Regions from separate parts of the Streptomyces sp. NPDC025793 genome, predicted to be linked through region 3. Evidence: riboswitches for the same ligand, from Rfam matches in the RefSeq annotation. Region 3 holds a riboswitch; each other region holds the start of a gene.
The links. Region 3 has a riboswitch for cyclic di-AMP ahead of ACZ4MF_RS27795 (C40 family peptidase). Riboswitches for the same ligand answer to the same signal wherever they lie in the genome.

Region 1 (4,818 bases), on a different contig from region 3:
GGTGCTCTCCGAGGACCACCTGACCCCGGTGGCGGCGGTCTGCCTCTGGTACGACGTCGGCTCCCGCCACGAAGTCAAGGGGCGTACCGGCCTGGCTCACCTTTTCGAGCACTTGATGTTCCAGGGCTCGGGACAGGTGAAGGGCAACGGCCACTTCGAACTGGTGCAGGGTGCCGGCGGCTCGCTGAACGGCACCACCAGCTTCGAGCGCACCAACTACTTCGAGACCATGCCCGCCCACCAGCTGGAGCTCGCGCTCTGGCTGGAGGCCGACCGCATGGGCTCGCTGCTGGCCGCCCTGGACGACGAGTCCATGGAGAACCAGCGGGACGTCGTCAAGAACGAGCGCCGCCAGCGCTACGACAACGTCCCCTACGGCACCGCCTTCGAGAAGCTGACCGCCCTCAGCTACCCGCAGGGCCACCCGTACCACCACACGCCGATCGGCTCGATGGCGGACCTGGACGCGGCCACCCTGGAGGACGCCCGCCAGTTCTTCCGCACCTACTACGCGCCGAACAACGCGGTGCTGTCCGTGGTCGGCGACATCGACCCCGTACGGACCCTCGCCTGGATCGAGAAGTACTTCGGCTCGATCCCCGCGCACGACGGCAAGCCCGCGCCCCGCGACGGGTCCCTGCCCGAGGTCATCGGCGAGCAGAAGCGCGAGGTCGTCGTCGAGGAGGTCCCGGCGCGCGCCCTGATGGCCGCCTACCGGCTGCCGGAGGACGGCACGCGCGCGTGCGACGCGGCCGACCTCGCCCTGACCGTCCTCGGCGGCGGCGAGTCCTCCCGCCTGTACAACCGGCTGGTGCGCCGCGACCGCACGGCCGTCGCGGCCGGCTTCGGCCTGCTGCGCCTCGCCGGCGCGCCCTCGATGGGCTGGCTGGACGTGAAGGCCTCCGGCGACGTCGAGGTGCCGGTCATCGAGGCCGCCATCGACGAGGAGCTCGCCCGGTTCGCCGAGGAGGGCCCGACGCCGGAGGAAATGGAGCGCGCCCAGGCCCAGTTGGAGCGCGAGTGGCTGGACCGGCTCGGCACGGTGGCGGGCCGCGCCGACGAACTGTGCCGGTTCGCCGTCCTGTTCGGCGACCCGCAGCTCGCCCTCACGGCTGTGCAGCGCGTCCTGGCGGTGACCGCCGAAGAGGTCCAGGAGGTCGCCAAGGCCCGCCTGCGCCCCGACAACCGCGCGGTCCTCGTCTACGAGCCGAAGTCCCCGGAAGCGGCCCCGGACGCCGACGTGCCCGAGGACCCGGAGCAGGAAGCGACCGTAGAGGCCGGCAACGAGAACGAGGAGACGGCCAAGTGACCGAGCAGCTCGCCAGCATGGACTTCCACCCTCAGCCGCAGCCCGGCGAGGCCAAGCCGTGGGCGTTCCCGGCCCCCGAGCGCGCGGCGCTCGACAACGGCCTGACGGTGCTGCGCTGCCACCGCCCCGGCCAGCAGGTCGTCGCCGTCGAGGTGCTGCTCGACGCGCCCCTGGACGCCGAGCCGGCCGGTCTGGACGGCGTCGCCACGATCATGGCGCGGGCCTTCTCCGAGGGCACCGACCAGCACTCCGCCGAGGAGTTCGCGGCCGAGCTGGAGCGCGCGGGCGCCACGCTCGACGCGCACGCCGATCACTCGGGCGTCCGCATCAGCCTGGAGGTGCCCGCCTCCCGCCTCGCCAAGGGCCTCGGCCTGCTCGCCGACGCCCTGCGCGCGCCCGCGTTCGCCGAGAGCGAGGTCGAGCGGCTGGTCCGCAACCGCCTGGACGAGATCCCGCACGAGCTGGCCAACCCCACCCGCCGGGCCGCCAAGGAGCTGTCCAAGGAGCTGTTCCCGGCGACCTCGCGCATGTCGCGTCCGCGGCAGGGCACCGAAGAGACGGTCGAGAAGATCGACGCGGCCGCCGTACGCGCCTTCTACGACCGCCATGTGCGCCCCTCGACGGCCACTACGGTCGTGGTCGGCGACCTCACCGGCATCGACCTGGACGCCCTGCTCGGCGACACCCTGGGCGCCTGGAGCGGCACCCCCGGGCAGCCCCGGCCCGTGCCGGCCGTGAGCGCCGACGACACCGGCCGCGTGGTCATCGTGGACCGGCCCGGCGCGGTCCAGACGCAGTTGCTGATCGGCCGCGTCGGCCCCGACCGGCACGACCGCGTGTGGCCCGCGCAGGTGCTCGGCACGTACTGTCTGGGCGGCACCCTCACCTCCCGCCTGGACCGCGTCCTGCGCGAGGAGAAGGGCTACACCTACGGTGTGCGTGCCTTCGGCCAGGTCCTGCGGTCCGCCGCGGACGGCACGGGTGCCTCCCTGCTCGCCATCAGCGGCTCGGTGGACACGCCGAACACCGGTCCCGCGCTGGACGACCTGTGGAAGGTGCTGCGCACCCTCGCGGCGGAGGGCTTGACCGACGCCGAGCGGGACGTGGCCGTCCAGAACCTCGTCGGGGTCGCGCCGCTCAAGTACGAGACGGCGGCGGCCGTCGCGAGCACGCTGGCCGACCAGGTCGAGCAGCATCTGCCCGACGACTTCCAGGCGACGCTGTACCGGCAGCTGGCCGCCACGGGCACGGTGGAGGCCACGGCCGCCGTCGTGAACGCCTTCCCGGTGGACGGCCTGGTGACCGTCCTCGTCGGTGACGCCTCGCAGATCAAGGCGCCGGTGGAGGCGCTCGGCATCGGCGAAGTCAGCGTCGTCGCGGCCGAGTAGGGCACGCGCGCGTGGGGCCCTGACCGCCTACGGGCCGTCAGGGCCCCACGCCGTTCCGCGCTCTTCCCCAGATGCCCGATTTGGGACGGAGGTTGCCTGTCTGCCCTGTGGGATGCGCTACAAAGGCCCGGTTCGGTTTGGGGACCGACGGCAGGCCCGCCTAGCGTCGTCCGGGCTGTTCGTCGGGCAGTGCGCCGCACCCGCGGCACCGGACAGCCATCGCCGAGTCCCCGTACGGCGCGAGCCAGGGGAGCCGGGGACCCACAACGTCCCCTGGGGTGAATCGGACGCCCACGCGTGCGCGTGGGGGGCCGTAGGAGACCTTCCTGCTCCGAACCCGTCAGCTAACCCGGTAGGCGAGAGGGAAGGAAAGGACCAGCCACTCCATGGCGTTCATGTGCGCCACCGGGAAGCACCGCAAGCCCGGCCGGGTCACGCGCACCGCCGCTCAGGCGGCCGGCGTCGCGGCCCTCACCACCGGTGTCATCGGCACCCTCGCGGCCTCCCCCGCGTCCGCCGCCCAGAACTCCGTCGAGCAGACCGGCCTCACCCCGGTGATCAGCGTGGGCGACGACATCGCCGCGCAGATCGACGCGCAGGCGGCCGCCCAGCGGCAGGCCGCCGAGGAGGCCGCGGCCCGGCGGGCCCAGGAGATCCGCGAGACCAAGGCCCGCGCCGCACGCGAGGCGGAGCGCGAGCGGCTGAACCGCTTCGTCCCCCCGATCACGGACTCGTACGTCTCCACGGGCTACAAGGCCAGCAGTTCCCTGTGGTCCTCCGGCTCCCACACCGGCATCGACTTCCACGCGGCCAGCGGCACCCCCGTCCACGCGGTCGGCTCCGGCACCGTCGTCTCCACCGGCTGGGGCGGCGCGTACGGCAACCAGATCGTGATCCGGATGGCCGACGGCATGTACACCCAGTACGGCCACCTGTCGTCCATCGGCGTCACGGTGGGCCAACAGGTCACCCCGGGCGAGCAGATCGGCCTGTCCGGCGCGACCGGCAACGTCACCGGACCCCACCTGCACTTCGAGGCCCGTACGACCCCCGACTACGGCTCGGACGTCGACCCGGTCGCCTATCTCCGCGAGCACGGCGTGGACGTCTGACGCGCACGGCGCACGAGACACGGCATCCGAAGCCCCGGCTCACCGAGCCGGGGCTTTCGTCGTTTTTCCACGGTGCCCTCGGTGCGCTTACGGAGTCGCTGTCCAAAAAATATCCATGGATTCCGGCCCGCCGTCGGAAATTCTGGCTCATTGCAATAGAGTCACGGAACACGCGTCCATCGTCGACGTGTCACGGGGATTAAGGCGGAGGTCGGTCATGCGTATTCCGGCGCACTCGGTATGCACGGCGATCCGGGACGACATCGTCGCCGGTGTCCACGAGCGCGGCAGCCGCCTCACCGAGGAAGTCCTGGCCCGCCGCTACGGCGTCTCGCGCGTCCCCGTCCGCGAGGCCCTGCGCACGCTGGAGGCGGAGGGCTTCGTGGTGACGCGCCGGCACGCGGGCGCGTGCGTGGCCGAGCCGACCGAGCAGGAGGCGGCCGACCTGCTGGAGATGCGGATGCTCCTGGAGCCGCTCGGCGCCGCCCGGGCCGCGCAGCGGCGCACGGAGGCGCATCTGAAGGTGCTGCGTGGCCTGGTCAGACTGGGCCAGGAGCGGGCCAGGCGGGGCAGCAGCGAGGATCTTCGGTCACTGGGCGGCTGGTTCCACGAGACGCTCGCCCAGGCCTGCGCGAGCCCCTCGCTGACCTCGATGCTGACCCAGTTGCGCCACAAGATCGCCTGGATGTACGCGGTGGAGGCGCTGCCGACCCCGGTCGAGTCCTGGGCGGAGCACGGCGCGATCGTGGACGCGGTGGCGCGCGGCGACGGCGAGCGCGCGCGGGCGCTCACGGCTCTGCACGGCGAGCGCGCGACGGCCGCGCACAGGCTTCGCTTTTCCGCCGGCGGCGAGGGCGTGAGGACTTCGCAACACGCCGTAAACATGAGCGGCCTGCGCCATTAACACGAGCGCCGTATACAAAGAAGAGTAATTCGGTGGCGGTGTATTCTTGCTGCCTGAATTCAGGTGTGTTCACGCATTGTGGAAGACCGTGCCAAACGGCGAAGC
Region 2 (4,818 bases), on a different contig from region 3:
CTCCTCGTCGGCGGTCCAGCCGAAGACGTTGCCGCCGAGGGAGAGGGGGAAGACCTGGAGATCCGAACTGCCGAGTGTGCGCAAGGAAGTCATGCTCCACGTCAACGCCGGCGGCAGATGATCTCATTCCGCCACCGGCGCCACGATCACCCGGAAGGTCGGCCGGGTCAGGGGTTGAGGCCCTTGTCCCGCAGCCACGGCGCCGGGTCGATGGCGGTGGCCTGGCCGTTCGGGTGGACCTCCAGGTGCAGGTGCGGGCCGGTGACGTTGCCGGTGGCGCCGACCCGGCCGATGACGTCGCCGGTCGAGACCTTCTGGCCGACCGAGACGCCGATCGAGGACTGGTGGCAGAACCACAGCTCGGTGCCGTCGTCCAGGGTCAGGACGGTGCGGTAGCCGTAGGCACCGGCCCAGCCGGCCTGGGTGACGGTGCCGCCGTGGACCGCCTTGATGAGGGTGCCGGTGGGGGCCGCGAAGTCGAGACCGGTGTGGTAGCCCGAGGACCACATCGCGCCGGGCTGACCGAAGGTGCCGGTGATCGTGTACGACACGACGGGCAGCGTGTACTGCGTGGCCAGCTCGGCCAGGCGCTTGGCCTCGGCGGCCTTCGCGGCGTCGGCCTCCGCCGTGGCCTTGGCGGCCGTTGCCTTGGCGGCGGCGTCCTTCTCGGCCTTGGCGGCCGCGTCGGCGGTCTGCTGCTCGGCGGCGGCGAGCCTGGCGGCGGTGGCCCGGCTGTCGGCCTTGCTCCGCTGCTGCTCGGCCTGGGCCATGATCCGGTTGCGCAGGGCCTCGCCGGCGTCGCCGTTGCTGCCGCTCTCGGTGTGCATGCCGACGTCGGAGAGCCCGGTGGCGGTGGTGGACTTCGGTGCCTCGGTGGAGCCGCCCTCGAAGAGGTGGCTCACGGAGTCCGGCAGGGAGATGGAGACCGGCGGCTTGCCGGTGTGGGCGCTGGCCATGCCGCCCGCGCCGACGGCGGCGACGACGCCGACGCCGAGGACGGTGGAGCTGCGGGCGAAGCCGTTGCGCTGCTTGGCGACCCGGTGCCGGCCGCGGACCCGGTCGACGGAGTCCTCGGTGGGGTTCCACTCCTCCCACGTGCCCTCTTCGGCGTGGTAGGAGCCGTAGCCGAAGGGTTCGGGCTCGTCGGACGCCGGTATGGACGGGGCTTCGGGGGCAAGCCGGTTGGACGCCACGCGGGCGTACTCCTTTCCTTCCGTCGCCTACCGGGTTAGCTGACGGGTTCGGAGCAGGAAGGTCTCCTACGCGCGTATACCGGGCGTGGACTCAGTGAGTTCACGTCGGCGTCCGCGTGATTCACCCCAAGGTGGTGGTTCCCCGGTTCCCTCGCGGGATTCGGCGCGTGCGCACGGAGCCGCCTCTTGTGACGGCTGGGACGACCGCGCTGCGTTATCGAACGTTAATAGACCCGCGAGGCACTTTCCAAGCCGTTCGGCTTGATCGTTAACGCTTTCCGGCCGGATGCACCAGTCAATACCGCAGCAAACCGGACGAGTTGGCCACCGTTCAAGAGTCTCGGCGTTTTTGATGGTGTCTCAGATGTTATGCGGACGGCGGTCGCGCGGTCACCGTCGGTGAACAGGTCGTGACGGTGGGCCCGGAATCACCGCGCGGCGGGCCTTGCGATCAAGCGGTGTGCGAGCACCCCTTCGCATGGGGTACTCTTGAGACACAACGACGCGGGGTGGAGCAGCTCGGTAGCTCGCTGGGCTCATAACCCAGAGGTCGCAGGTTCAAATCCTGTCCCCGCTACTGAAGACTCAGGGCCCGGAATCCACTGGATTCCGGGCCCTGAGTGTTTCGCGCCCCCGAACGGGCGCGGCGGCTCACCGCACCAGATGCCCGTTCGGCGCCTTGGCCCGCGCCTCGTACTCCGGCAGTACGACCACCTCGGCCCCTGCCTGCGCCAGAACCCCGCTCCCGTCGGCCGCCTCCACGAACGTGTCCGGCTCGCGCCACGCCGTCACCACCCTGCGCACTCCCGCCCGCAGGATCAGCTCGGCGCACGGCGCGGGACGGGACGCGCGGCGGGCGCACGGCTCCAGGCTGCTGTAGACCGTGGCGGCGGCCAGCCGCGGGTCGGCCGGGTCGATCTTGGCCAGCGCCGCCTCCTCCGCGTGGACCACCGGGTCGCCCCCCTCGCGCGAGTGGCCGCGCGCCAGCTCCGTGCCGTCGGCCGCGACGACCACCGCGCCGACGCTGAACGCCGTTTCCGAGGGCGGGCACAGCGCGGCGAGTTCGCAGGCGATGCGCAGCCAGTGGCGGTCGGCGGCGACCGGGGCGGCTCCGGTGCCGGGGGCGGTGGGCTCGTAACGCATGAGGACGACGTCCTCGATCCGGCGGGTCTCGGTGAGGCGGAGGCGGCCGGCCTGGTACCCGCCCGGGCCGAACAGGCGCGGGGCGGCCGGGTCGCCGACGAGGAGCGGGGCGAGGACCAGCTGGAGTTCGTCGGCGAGGCCCTGCTGGAGGAGCTGGGTGTGGACCGTGCCGCCGCCCTCGACCATCAGGCGCCGCACACCGTGCACGACGTACAGGTGCTCCAGGAGCGCCGGCCAGTCGAGGCCGGGGCCGAGCGGGACGACCTCGGCACTGTCGCCGAGGAGGCGTGCGGCGCGCTCGGCGCCGGCGTCGGTCGTGTAGACGACCTTCGCGCCGCCGGTGTGCCAGAACTTCGCGGCCGGATCGAGGTCGCCGGAGGCGGTGACGGTCACCTTGAGGGGGTATGCGGGCTTGCCCTCCGCGACCCGGGCCGCGCGGCGCTCGGCCGAGTTGACCAGCAGCCGCGGGTTGTCCGCGCGGATCGTGCCGGCGCCGACGAGGATGGCGTCGGACGCGGCCCGCACCTCGTCGACCCGGTCGAAGTCGGCCGGGCCGGACAGCAGAAGGCGCTCAGGGCCGGTGTCGTCCAGGTAGCCGTCGAGCGAGACGGCGGCGGACAGCAGCACATACGGGTACGACATCGGGCGCACTCTCCCTGCGGGTCTGCGAGGTCTGCGGAGTCCGGGTCCGCGAAGCCGCAATCTTGGTTCAAGTTTGAAACAAACCTACACTGGCCGCATGACGACCCGCTGGCTCAGCCCCGAGGAGCAGCGCGCCTGGCGCGCGTACATGGCCGCGACCCACCTCCTGGAGGACGCGATGGATCGGCAGCTCCAGCAGGACGCCGGCATGCCCCACCTTTTCTACTCGGTGCTGGCCAACCTCTCCGAGGCGCCCGAGCGGCGGCTGCGCATGACCGATCTCGCCGAGACGGTGAAGATCACGCGCAGCAGGCTGACGTACGCGGTGACCCGGCTGGAGCGGGACGGGCTGGTGCGCCGGGAGGACTGCCGCTGGGACAGGCGCAGCAGCATCGCCGTCCTGACGGACGAGGGGATGGCCGCGCTGGAGCGCGCGGCGCCCGGGCACGTCGAGACCGTGCGCAGCACCCTCTTCGACCGGCTGACGCCCGCGCAGGTGGGACAGCTGGAGGAGATCTTCACGAGCGTCGCGCGGGGACTGCAGGACGAGGACGCCGAGGCCGGGACGGGGGATGTGCCGTGGCGGCGCCGGTCGTCGTGTTCGTCGTCCCAGCCGCCGTCCGCCTCCTCGTGAATCGCTGGAGTCGCTGTGAGTCGCTCCCGAATTCAATTGCTTTAACTTTTAAGCATGCGGTAGGGTCCCCTGTGCATCACTGCTTCAAATCTGAAGCAGCCGCCTCCGGAGGGACCCGCATGCCCGACACCCCCGCCGCCACGCCGCGCGCCCGCGTCCGGGTTCCGCTGCGCTTCCACGACGGCTACAGCGTCGACGCCGAACTCGTCACCTTCCACGGCCTGGCCGATGGCCAGGAGCACGTCGCCGCCGTCCTCGGCGACCCGGCCCCGGGCTCCGTACCGCTGGTGCGGCTGCACTCCGAGTGCCTCACCGGCGACGTCTTCGGCTCGGCCCGCTGCGACTGCGGCCCCCAGTTGCGCGAGGCGGTCGAGCGCATCGCCGACCGGGGCGGTGTGCTGCTCTATCTGCGCCAGGAGGGCCGCGGCATCGGCCTCTACAACAAGCTCGACGCCTACGCCCTCCAGGACCAGGGCCTCGACACCTACGAGGCGAACGCCGCGCTCGGCCTGCCGGAGGACGCCCGCGACTACACCGCCGCCGCACAGATGCTCGCCGCCCTCGGCATCGGCGAACTGGACCTGCTGTCCAACAACCCCGACAAGGCCGAGCAGTTGAGGTCGCTGGGCGTCGTCGTCCGGGACCGGGTGCCGACCGGCGTCTTCACCACGCCCCACAACGTCCGCTACCTGCGCGCGAAGGTCCTCCAGACCCAGCACACGCTGCCGCTGGCCGAGCTGACGGAGCGGACCGCGGGCTGACGGAGCGGACCGCGGGCCGGTCTCACGCCCGGCGGCGGCCGGGGAGGCGCAGGGCCGGCAGGGCGGAGAGGGCCAGCAGGCCCGCCGCCACCGCGTAGGCGATCCGGAAGCCCGCCGGATCCTGGCCCGCCGCGCCGAGCACCACCGACAGCACCGCCGTGCCCACCGACGCCCCGAGCTGGGAGTTGATGCTGAGCGCGGTGCTCGCCGCGGGCATCCGGTCCACGGGCAGGTCTCGGCTCGCGGTCGCCGTCGTCGGCATCAGCACCATGCCGATGCCGGCACCCAGCACCATGGCCGAGGCGACGAACCGCCAGGTCGCGACTTCCGGCACGCCCGCCTGCCAGGCCAGCAGCGCCATCCCGAGGGCGGCGAGCGCGATGCCGGCCGGGACGAGCCGGCGCGGCGAGGCCCGGTCGACCCACCGCGCCGCGAGCTGCATCGC
Region 3 (4,818 bases):
GAACACCGTCGACCACCGCCGTACGTCGTAGCCGGGCCGGGGCCGCGCCGCCTCGGCCGCCGGCAGGACGACGTACCAGGCCAGGTCCAGGACGCAGAGCCGAGATGCCGGCCACGCGCCGATGCCGGGCAGCCCCTCGGGCCCCGCCGGGAAGGGCACGCGCGCGTGGGCGCGAGAACAGCCGGTACGCGCGCGTGGCCGGGAAACGCCGGTACGCGCGCGTGGGCACCTGTGCGGAGATCAGCCGGGGCGGACCACACTGTGGATGATCGATTCTCCGCCGTAGTACACCGACTCCTCGCGGACGTAGGCGCCCGGCTTGGGGGCGTGGATCATCATGCCGTTGCCGATATAGAGGCCGACGTGGCTGATGTCGTCGTAGAAGAAGATCAGGTCGCCCGGGCGCGCGTCCGCCAGGGAAACCGTGGTGCCGGCGTTCACCTGGTCGTACGTGGTGCGCGGGAGCGCGACGCCGGCTGCCTTCCAGGCGGCCTGGGTCAGGCCCGAGCAGTCGTAGGAGCCCGGCCCGGTGGCGCCCCACACGTACGGCTTGCCGATCTGGGCTCGGGCGAAGGCGAGGGCCTTCTCGGCCTTCGTGTCGTACGAACTGGACGAGCCGGAGGATCCCGAGGACCCCGAAGAGGCGGAACCCGTCGAGCCCGTGGACGTGGACCCGCCGGAGCCGGACGACGACGAGCCGGACGAACTGCTCTGCTGCTTGGCCCGGGCCGCGGCCTGCTGCTTCGCCAGCTCGGCCGCCTTGCGCGCCGCCTCCTGCTGCTTGGCCTGTTCGATCTGTGCGAGTCGCGCCTTCTCCTGGGCCGTCAGCTGCGAGAGCAGTTCGCGCGCGGAGGCGAGCTTTTTCTGGACGGTCGTCTTGGCCGTCTGGAGGTCCTGCTGCGAGGTGGTCAGCGTCCGGAGGCTCTCGGCGGCCTCCCGCCGCTTCTTCATCGTGGCGGCCTGATCGCCGATGTAGGCGTCGACCGCGCTCTTCTCGCGCGTGGTCAGCCGGTTCATCAGCTGGGTCTGGTCGAAGTAGTCCTGCGGGTCGTTCGCCAGCAGGAAGGTGGCCGTGCTCGGCGCGGCGGCGCCGGTGCGGTACTGGGCCGCGGCGAACGAACCCAGCTCCTCGCGGGCCTTGTTGAGGCTGTCGGTGCGGCGGGCGACCTCCTGGCGGAGGGCGTCGACGTGGCCGCGCTCCTTGCCGGTGCGCTCCTTGGCCGCGTCGTACTTCTCGGTCGCCGACTCCGCCTGCCGGTAGAGGTCGTCGACCTTCTTCTCCACCTCCTCCAGGCTCGGCCGGGTGTGGTCGGTGCCCGGAGCGGCCTCGGCGGTCTGGGACAGCATGGCTATGGAGGTGAGGGCGGCGGTGGCGAGAGCGGGGGTGCGTATACCCGCCGCGGTGGTCCCGCCGGGGCGCGGCTTGCGGTGCGACGCCAAGGGAGGCGACTCCTTCCAATGGTCCGCCTACCGGGTTAGCTGTCGGGTTCGGGCGGTGGTTCGGAAGGGTTGCCCTACGGCGTCGTCCCGGATGGGATTCGGCCGATTCACCCCAGGTTTGGTGGGTCCCCGGCTCCGGGTGCCCCGTACGGGACGGGCCGGACTCGGCGGGGGCCGCGCACGCGGCCCGACCGCAACCTAGCCAACTCGTGTGGCTAGTGTGAAGGTTGGTGCGTGATATGTCCGATACATTTTCGTGATCCGAGACCGGAATCACGTCCGCGTCATCGGGTGATTCCGCTGGGTAAGGGATGTTCGCCCCCACGCCCGCGGGGTCTTCTTCCCGGGACGGCGACCGGTTGTCGGTGGGGCGCCCTAGACTCGGAGAGCGATGAGCAGCCTCTTTGACGACAGCTTCCTGGCGGACCTCCAGCCCCCGCGCGGGCGCGAGGAGGAGCCTCCGCCGCCGCCCGAGGACGATCACGCTCCGGAGCCGCTTCCGGACGATCTGTTCGGCGGGAAGTTCGACGTGCCGCCGGACCGGGACTCCTACTACCGCGACGGCGCCCCCCGCCCCGCACTCGACGCGGCGGCGCTGCTGGAGGGGCTGAACGACAACCAGCGCGCCGCGGTCGTCCACGCAGGCTCCCCCCTGCTCATCGTCGCCGGCGCCGGCTCCGGCAAGACCCGTGTGCTCACCCACCGCATCGCCCACCTGCTCGCCGAGCGGAGCGTGCACCCGGGCCAGATCCTCGCGATCACCTTCACCAACAAGGCCGCGGGCGAGATGAAGGAGCGCGTCGAGCAGCTCGTCGGCCCGCGCGCGCACGCGATGTGGGTGATGACCTTCCACAGCGCGTGCGTGCGCATCCTGCGCCGCGAGTCGAAGAAGCTCGGTTTCACGTCGTCGTTCTCGATCTACGACGCCGCCGACAGCAAGCGCCTGATGGCCCTGGTCTGCCGCGACCTGGACCTCGACCCCAAGCGCTTCCCGCCCAAGTCCTTCAGCGCCAAGATCAGCAATCTGAAGAACGAGCTGATCGACGAGGAGGACTTCGCCGCCCAGGCCGCCGACGGCTTCGAGAAGACCCTCGCCCAGGCCTACGCGCTCTACCAGTCCCGCCTCCGCGAGGCCAACGCGCTCGACTTCGACGACCTGATCATGACGACGGTCAATCTGCTGCGCGCCTTCCCGGACGTCGCCGAGCACTACCGCCGCCGCTTCCGGCACGTCCTGGTCGACGAGTACCAGGACACCAACCACGCCCAGTACGCACTGGTCCGCGAACTGGTCGGCACCGTCGAGCGCGCCGCCGAGGACGTCACCGAGGACGTCGCCACCGCGCCGCGCGAGCACGACCTCCCGCCCGCCGAGCTGTGCGTCGTCGGTGACGCGGACCAGTCGATCTACGCCTTCCGGGGCGCGACGATCCGCAACATCCTCCAGTTCGAGGAGGACTACCCGAACGCGACGACGATCCTGCTGGAACAGAACTACCGCTCCACGCAGACGATCCTGAGCGCCGCCAACGCGGTCATCGAGCGCAACGAGTCCCGCCGCCCGAAGAACCTGTGGACCAACGCCGGCCAGGGCGCCCGGATCACCGGCTACGTCGCCGACACCGAGCACGACGAGGCCCAGTTCGTCGCCGACGAGATAGACCGCCTGGTCGACGCGGGCGACGCCAAGGCGGGCGACGTGGCCGTCTTCTACCGCACCAACGCCCAGTCCCGTGTCTTCGAAGAGGTCTTCATCCGCGTCGGCCTGCCCTACAAGGTCGTCGGCGGCGTCCGCTTCTACGAGCGCAAGGAGGTCCGGGACGTCCTGGCCTACCTGCGCGTTCTCGCCAACCCCGAGGACTCGGTGCCGCTGCGCCGCATCCTCAACGTCCCCAAGCGGGGCATCGGCGAGCGCGCCGAGGCGATGATCGACGCCCTCTCCCAGCGCGAGAAGATCAGCTTCCCGCAGGCGCTCAAGCGCGTGGACGAGGCGTACGGCATGGCCGCGCGCTCCACCAACGCGGTCAAGCGGTTCAACACACTGATGGAGGACCTGCGCACCATCGTGGAGTCCGGCGCCGGACCGGCCACCGTGCTGGAGGCCGTCCTCGAACGCACCGGATACCTGGCCGAGCTGCAGTCCTCCACCGACCCGCAGGACGAGACCCGCATCGAAAACCTCCAGGAACTCGCAGCCGTGGCCCTGGAGTTCGAGCAGGAGCGCGCGGAGCGCGAGCAGGGCACGCTGGCCGACTTCCTGGAGCAGGTGGCCCTCGTCGCCGACTCCGACCAGATCCCCGACGAGGACGAGGAAGGCGCCGGCGTCATCACCCTGATGACCCTGCACACCGCCAAGGGCCTGGAGTTCCCGGTCGTCTTCCTGACCGGCATGGAGGACGGCGTCTTCCCGCACATGCGCGCCCTCGGCCAGACCAAGGAGCTGGAGGAGGAGCGGCGCCTCGCGTACGTCGGCATCACGCGCGCGCGTGAGCGGCTGTACCTCACCCGGTCGTCCATGCGCAGCGCCTGGGGCCAGCCGTCGTACAACCCGCCCTCCCGCTTCCTGGAGGAGATCCCGACCGCGCACCTGGAGTGGAAGCGGACGGGCGCGACGGCTCCGGTCTCCTCCGGCCCGGCCTCCGGGATCGCCGCCTCGCTGTCCTCGTCCCGCTCGCGCTCGTCGGCCGCGGGCGCGTCCGGGTTCGCCACGCGGCGTACGACGGACAAGCCGGCGGCGTCGCTGGCGGTCGGTGACCGGGTCACCCACGACCAGTTCGGGCTCGGCACGGTCGTCGCGGTGGCGGGCGCCGACGACAAGGCCCAGGCGACGATCGACTTCGGCGACGGCAAGCCGAAGCGGCTGCTGCTGCGCTACGCGCCGGTCGAGAAGCTGTAGAAGCAGTGAACGATGTGAGCCCCGCCGGATCGGCGGGGCTCACATCGTCACGACTCACGTCGGGATAAGCGGCTCAGGTCGGGTCCAGGCCGTGGCTGCGCAGCCACGGCAGCGGGTCCACGGCCGCTCCGCCCGCCGGGTGCACCTCGAAGTGCAAATGCGGGCCGGTGGAGTTGCCGGAGTTGCCGGAATACGCGATCGGCTGGCCGGCCTTGACGGACGTGCCGGCGGGGACCTGGTAGCTGGACAGGTGGCAGTACCAGGTCTCCGTGCCGTCCTTCGCCGTCAGTATCAGCATGTTGCCGTAGGCGCTGTTCCACTTGGTGGTGACGGTGCCGTCGGTGGCGGCCATCACCGTGGTGCCGTAGGAGACGGGGAAGTCGATGCCCGTGTGCACCGACATCCAGTTCACGCCCGCCTGGCCGAAATAGGCGCTGAGCCCCTTCTGCGTGACCGGCAGGACGAACTTGGGGCGCAGCCGC
Region 4 (4,818 bases), on a different contig from region 3:
GTCGTGGCCCGGGCCTCAGCCCGCGCGGTGCACCACCGCGTCGCACAGCTCCACCAGAGCCGCCTTGGCGTCGCAGTCCCGCAGCGGCGACAGCGCGGCCCGGGCCTCCTCGGCGTAGCGCACGGTGTCGCGGCGGGCCTGCTCCAGCGCGGGGTGCGCGCGCAGCGCGGTCAGGGCCTCGGCGTGCCGGGCGTCGTCGGTGAGGTCGGAGTCCAACAGCTCGCACAGCGCGAGGTCCTCGGGCAGCCCCAGCCGGGCCGCGCGCTCGCGCAGCCGGAGAACGGGCAGCGTCGGGATGCCCTCGCGCAGGTCGGTGCCCGGGGTCTTGCCGGACTCGTGCGAGTCGGAGGCGATGTCCAGGACGTCGTCGGCGAGCTGGAAGGCGACGCCGAGCCGCTCGCCGTACTGGGTGAGGACGTCGACGACCGTCTCGTCGGCGCCCGACATCATCGCGCCGAACCGGCACGAGACCGCCACCAGCGAGCCGGTCTTGCCGCCGAGCACGTCCAGGTAGTGCTCGACCGGGTCGCGGCCGTCCGAGGGGCCCGCGGTCTCCAGGATCTGGCCCGTGACCAGCCGCTCGAACGCGAGGGCCTGCACCCGGACCGCCTCGGGCCCGAGGTCGGCGAGGATCTGGGAGGCACGGGCGAAGAGGAAGTCGCCGGTGAGGACCGCGACGGAGTTGCCCCAGCGGGTGTTGGCGCTGTCCACACCGCGCCGCACGGCCGCCTCGTCCATGACGTCGTCGTGGTACAGCGTGGCGAGGTGGGTCAGCTCCACGACGACGGCCGACGGCACGATGCCCGGCGCGTAGCGGTCGCCGAACTGCGCCGCGAGCATCACGAGCAGCGGCCGGAACCGCTTCCCGCCGGCCCGTACGAGGTGCTGCGCGGCCTCCGTGATGAACGGGACCTCGCTCTTGGTGGCCTCGAGCAAGCCTTCCTCGACAGCCGCCAATCCGGCCTGGACATCGGCTTCGAGAGCCTGGTCCCGCACGCTCAGCCCGAACGGCCCGACGACGGTCACGAGGGGTCTCCTGTCTGCTGGTGTCTGCTGGCGATTACACGGTTTGTCGATAGGTCGCTGCCATCACTCAAGTCAGCGTATCCGGTCCTGTTTCGATCACCGATAGCGCCCACCGGTCCGGCCCGGGCGCTATTGGATCATGGCCGCTTTATTCTCGATCAGATAGTAAGAACGGACATTCATCGACTTAACAGGACACCCTGCGCTTTGTCGCGAACCGAGGGGCGAGCGGAGTAACGGCTCCACCCTCACCCGCGGGCCACCCGCCGGCCATCTCACACCCACCCCTCACCCCATCCCTCACCCCGCCCCCCTTTCCACGTCCCCCTTCATGGCCGGCGCCACTCCGGGCGCGAGTCCCTGAAATCCACTATGTCCCCTTTGTGGCTATTTGATACTTCGTGAGTTGGGTCACGGACGCCCGTGTCCGCACACCGGCCACCGAACCGTCCGCTCCCCTTGCCCGGCGCGCGAGTTGAAGGTTGGCAACCGCAAAGGATCAAGTACCGCATAGGGTGTACTTCAAGGTCAAACAGGACGTTATGTGATTCCGGCACTTGTTCCCGACATGTGCTCTCGCATACGTTCCGGCTCGCTGGGCGGACGCCGAATCCTGCCGCCGCCCGCACAACCATCCGCGAACTCATTCGTACGGCAGGAGCGGGGGACCCAGGTAAGTCGCCGGATCGGTCGGCACACGTCGCACCGGAACGGCTAGGGGTGAAGCCGCGCCTTCTCGCGAAGGCACGGCCGGGCACCTCCCCGCCCGAACCCGACAGCTCACCTCGCAGGCGCCGGAGAGGAACTCCCCATGCCTGCTGCCGCTCAGCACAGCCGTACCCGCACCAGCCGTGTCATGCGCGCCCTCGCCGTCGCCGGCACCGGTGCCGCCGTTCTCGCGATGCCGATCATCGGCGCCACCAGCGCCTCCGCCGCGACCAGCACGCCCTCGACGGCCGCCACGACCACGTCCCTCGTCCACACGTCCGGGTACACGAACACCCTCGACGGCTGGATCCGCAAGTCCCTCTCGATCATGGCCCAGAAGGGCATCCCCGGCTCCTACAACGGCATCTACCGCAACATCATGCGGGAGTCCTCCGGCAACCCGCTGGCCATCAACAACTGGGACTCCAACGCCGCCGCCGGCATCCCGTCCAAGGGCCTGCTCCAGGTCATCGACCCGACCTTCCGCGCCTACCACGTGACCGGCACCGCGCTCGACCCGTACGACCCGGTCGCGAACATCACCGCGGCCTGCAACTACGCCGCCGCGCGCTACGGCTCGATCGACAACGTCCACAGCGCGTACTGAGACACCGGTCAGCCGGTCAGCCGGTCGGAAACAGTCTTTCGAGGACGACGGCGACGCCGTCGTCCTCGTTCGACAGGGTGATCTCGTCGGCCACCGCCTTCAGTTCGGGATGCGCGCCGGCCATGGCGACCCCGTGCCCGGCCCAGTCGAACATCGGGATGTCGTTGGGCATGTCCCCGAAGGCCAGCGCCTGTCGGGCACCGACGCCCAGCCGCTCCGCGGCGAGCGCCAGCCCGGTGGCCTTCGTCACCCCGGACGGCTGGAGCTCCACGGTCCCCGGCCCCGACATGGTGACCGTCGCGAGCGAACCCACCACCGCGCGCGCGACGTCCGCCAACTCGTCGTCGGACAGGGCGGCATGGCGCAGCAGCACCTTGCTGATGGGCTTGTGCCACAGGTCGTCGCGCCGGTCGACCCGCACCGAGGGCAGGGTCGGGTGCGGCATCCGGTAGCCGGGCTCGATGAGCGTGAGCCCGTCGACGCCGTCCTGGTCGACGGCCGCGTAGACCTGCCCCACCTCGGCCTCGATCTTGCCGAGCGCCTCCTCGGCCAGTTCCCGGTGCAGCCGGACCGACCAGAGCAGGCGCCCGCTCCCGGCGTCGTAGACCTGCGCGCCCTGTCCGCACACCGCGAGCCCCGCGCAGCCGAGGCGCGCGAGCAGCGGCCGTACCCGAGGGGCCGGACGGCCCGTCACCACCAGATGCCGGGCACCGGCCCGCGCCGCCCGCGCGAGCGCGGCGAGCGACCGGTCGGAGACCGTGTCGTCGCCCCGCAGCAGCGTGCCGTCCAGGTCAGTGGCGATCAGTGCGTATGCGGCTGCCATGATCAGAGAATACGGACGCGGAGCCTGTCCGACTCACCTCGCCGTACTGCGTACTTACGTGCTCATCACCCCCAAGTGGCGCCCGCCGTCCGCCTGATGACACTGCCGCACGGTCCCCGGTATGCCGTCGCCGTCCCCGGACGCGGCCGCTCCGTCAGCCGTGGGCCGCCGCCAAGTGCTTCGCCAGTCGCGGCGAGGCGAACTCCGTGCCGCACACGAAGCGCATCACCGGGCCGTACGACGCCGCCGCCGGCAGGCCGGTGAAGTACAGGCCGGGGACGGAGGAGACGCAGCCGGGGCCGAGCCTCGGCGCGCCGCGGCTCACGGCCAGCCGGGTGCGCAGGCCGTGGCCGAGGAAGTCGATCGCCGCGATGTCGACGCGGTAGCCGGTGGCCGCGATGACGTGGTCGGCGGCGAGCCGTTCCACACCGTCGGCAGGGGTCTGCCCGCGCGGGCCGGTTCGGGAGCGGGAGAACGTGCGGACGGTGAGGACGGGGCTGCCGTCCGACGCCTCCGCGCGGACGATCCGCTCGACTTCCTGCACCTGTACGGCGCTGTCGAACCGCTCGCGCAGCCACCAGGCGCCGAGCGGTCCGAGGACGCGGCGGACCAGGTGGTGACGGGCGGCCTCGGGCAGGTGGCGGTAGGGGTGCGGGTAGTAGCTGAGCGCCCACAGCGACCAGGCGCGGCCGAAGGGGGATGCGGGGCGCAGTCTCGGCTGCTCCCAGGGCGGGGCGCCGAAGGCGACCCGGCCGCGGCCGCGCGCGACCACGCGCACGCGTGCGCCGGCTTCGGCGGCGAGCGCGGCCGTCTCCAGCGCGGACTGGCCGGCGCCGACGACGATCAGCTCCCGGCCGGCGAACCGGCCGAGGTCGTGGTGCTGGGAGCTGTGCGAGAGCGGTCCGCTCGCGGAAGGCCCGTCGGGTGCCGCGCCCGCGAGTTCCGGCGGAAGGTGGGCGAGGCCGGACAGGCCGGTGGCGACGACGACCGCGCGAGCGGTGCACAACTCTCCCGAATCCAGCTTGAGTTCGAAGCCGCCGCGCGCGTCACGGTCGACGGACACGACCCGCAGCCGCTCCAGGCCGGGCAGCAGCTTCTGCTGGAACCACTCGCCGTAGGCGACGAAGGTCTCCACCGGGATGATGTCCTCGTCGGCCACCAGGCGGCGGATGCCGGCCGCGTCGCAGTAGTCGGCGAGGGTGTGGCCGGGCTGCGGGCAGTCCAGGCGACGCGGCGGGTGTCGACTTCAGGAGCATGCCCTCGGGCATGTGGGCGCGCCAGCTGACCATGGGGTCGCCGAAAACGCGGACAGGGATGCCGCGCGCGTGGAGATGGGCGGCGGTGGACAGGCCGAACGGCCCGGCCCCGATGACTGCAACCGGTCGAGTCACGAAGTCCCTCCCCAGGACACGGTGCGCCACTCTTGATCGTCTTGGTGGCTTGGCCTACTTCGTGGAGGTGTTGCCGCCGCGGCGGTTGGTCCGCCACAGCTGATACAGGTGCTTCGCGCCCGGGCGCACGAAGCGGGCGAGCATCGTGAGGAACGGCAGCGGGTCGTCACCCGCGAACCAGGCCAGCTCCGTCCCGCTCGCCTTCGCCGGGGCGTGCGGCGTCGTGTAGCCGCTGCGGCGGTAGGCGAGGAGGGCGGGCAGGT

Region 1: it holds a riboswitch for cyclic di-AMP, as region 3 does, so the genes downstream of both, ACZ4MF_RS32165 (M23 family metallopeptidase) here and ACZ4MF_RS27795 (C40 family peptidase) in region 3, are expected to answer to the same signal.
Region 2: it holds a riboswitch for cyclic di-AMP, as region 3 does, so the genes downstream of both, ACZ4MF_RS03825 (M23 family metallopeptidase) here and ACZ4MF_RS27795 (C40 family peptidase) in region 3, are expected to answer to the same signal.
Region 4: it holds a riboswitch for cyclic di-AMP, as region 3 does, so the genes downstream of both, ACZ4MF_RS32360 (transglycosylase SLT domain-containing protein) here and ACZ4MF_RS27795 (C40 family peptidase) in region 3, are expected to answer to the same signal.

The regions. Positions count from the first base shown of each region.
Region 1 covers NZ_JBVHMR010000021.1:123,619-128,436, forward strand. The annotation lists gene ACZ4MF_RS32155 (M16 family metallopeptidase) at 1-1,309, shown strand, start outside; gene ACZ4MF_RS32160 (M16 family metallopeptidase) at 1,327-2,697, shown strand; cyclic di-AMP (ydaO/yuaA leader) riboswitch at 2,908-3,071, shown strand; gene ACZ4MF_RS32165 (M23 family metallopeptidase) at 3,084-3,809, shown strand; gene ACZ4MF_RS32170 (GntR family transcriptional regulator) at 4,027-4,713, shown strand.
Region 2 covers NZ_JBVHMR010000002.1:22,811-27,628, forward strand. The annotation lists gene ACZ4MF_RS03820 (aldo/keto reductase) at 1-93, opposite strand, end outside; gene ACZ4MF_RS03825 (M23 family metallopeptidase) at 168-1,193, opposite strand; cyclic di-AMP (ydaO/yuaA leader) riboswitch at 1,203-1,369, opposite strand; tRNA gene ACZ4MF_RS03830 (tRNA-Met) at 1,697-1,770, shown strand; gene ACZ4MF_RS03835 (dihydrofolate reductase family protein) at 1,845-2,978, opposite strand; gene ACZ4MF_RS03840 (MarR family winged helix-turn-helix transcriptional regulator) at 3,076-3,612, shown strand; gene ACZ4MF_RS03845 (GTP cyclohydrolase II) at 3,732-4,373, shown strand; gene ACZ4MF_RS03850 (DHA2 family efflux MFS transporter permease subunit) at 4,396-4,818, opposite strand, start outside.
Region 3 covers NZ_JBVHMR010000016.1:70,465-75,282, forward strand. The annotation lists gene ACZ4MF_RS27790 (hypothetical protein) at 1-159, opposite strand, end outside; gene ACZ4MF_RS27795 (C40 family peptidase) at 241-1,440, opposite strand; cyclic di-AMP (ydaO/yuaA leader) riboswitch at 1,448-1,620, opposite strand; gene pcrA (DNA helicase PcrA) at 1,832-4,336, shown strand; gene ACZ4MF_RS27805 (M23 family metallopeptidase) at 4,410-4,818, opposite strand, start outside.
Region 4 covers NZ_JBVHMR010000022.1:29,839-34,656, reverse strand. The annotation lists gene ACZ4MF_RS32365 (polyprenyl synthetase family protein) at 16-1,026, opposite strand; cyclic di-AMP (ydaO/yuaA leader) riboswitch at 1,653-1,833, shown strand; gene ACZ4MF_RS32360 (transglycosylase SLT domain-containing protein) at 1,838-2,341, shown strand; gene ACZ4MF_RS32355 (HAD family hydrolase) at 2,358-3,164, opposite strand; partial or broken gene ACZ4MF_RS32350 (FAD-dependent oxidoreductase) at 3,319-4,555, opposite strand; gene ACZ4MF_RS32345 (carboxylate--amine ligase) at 4,610-4,818, opposite strand, start outside.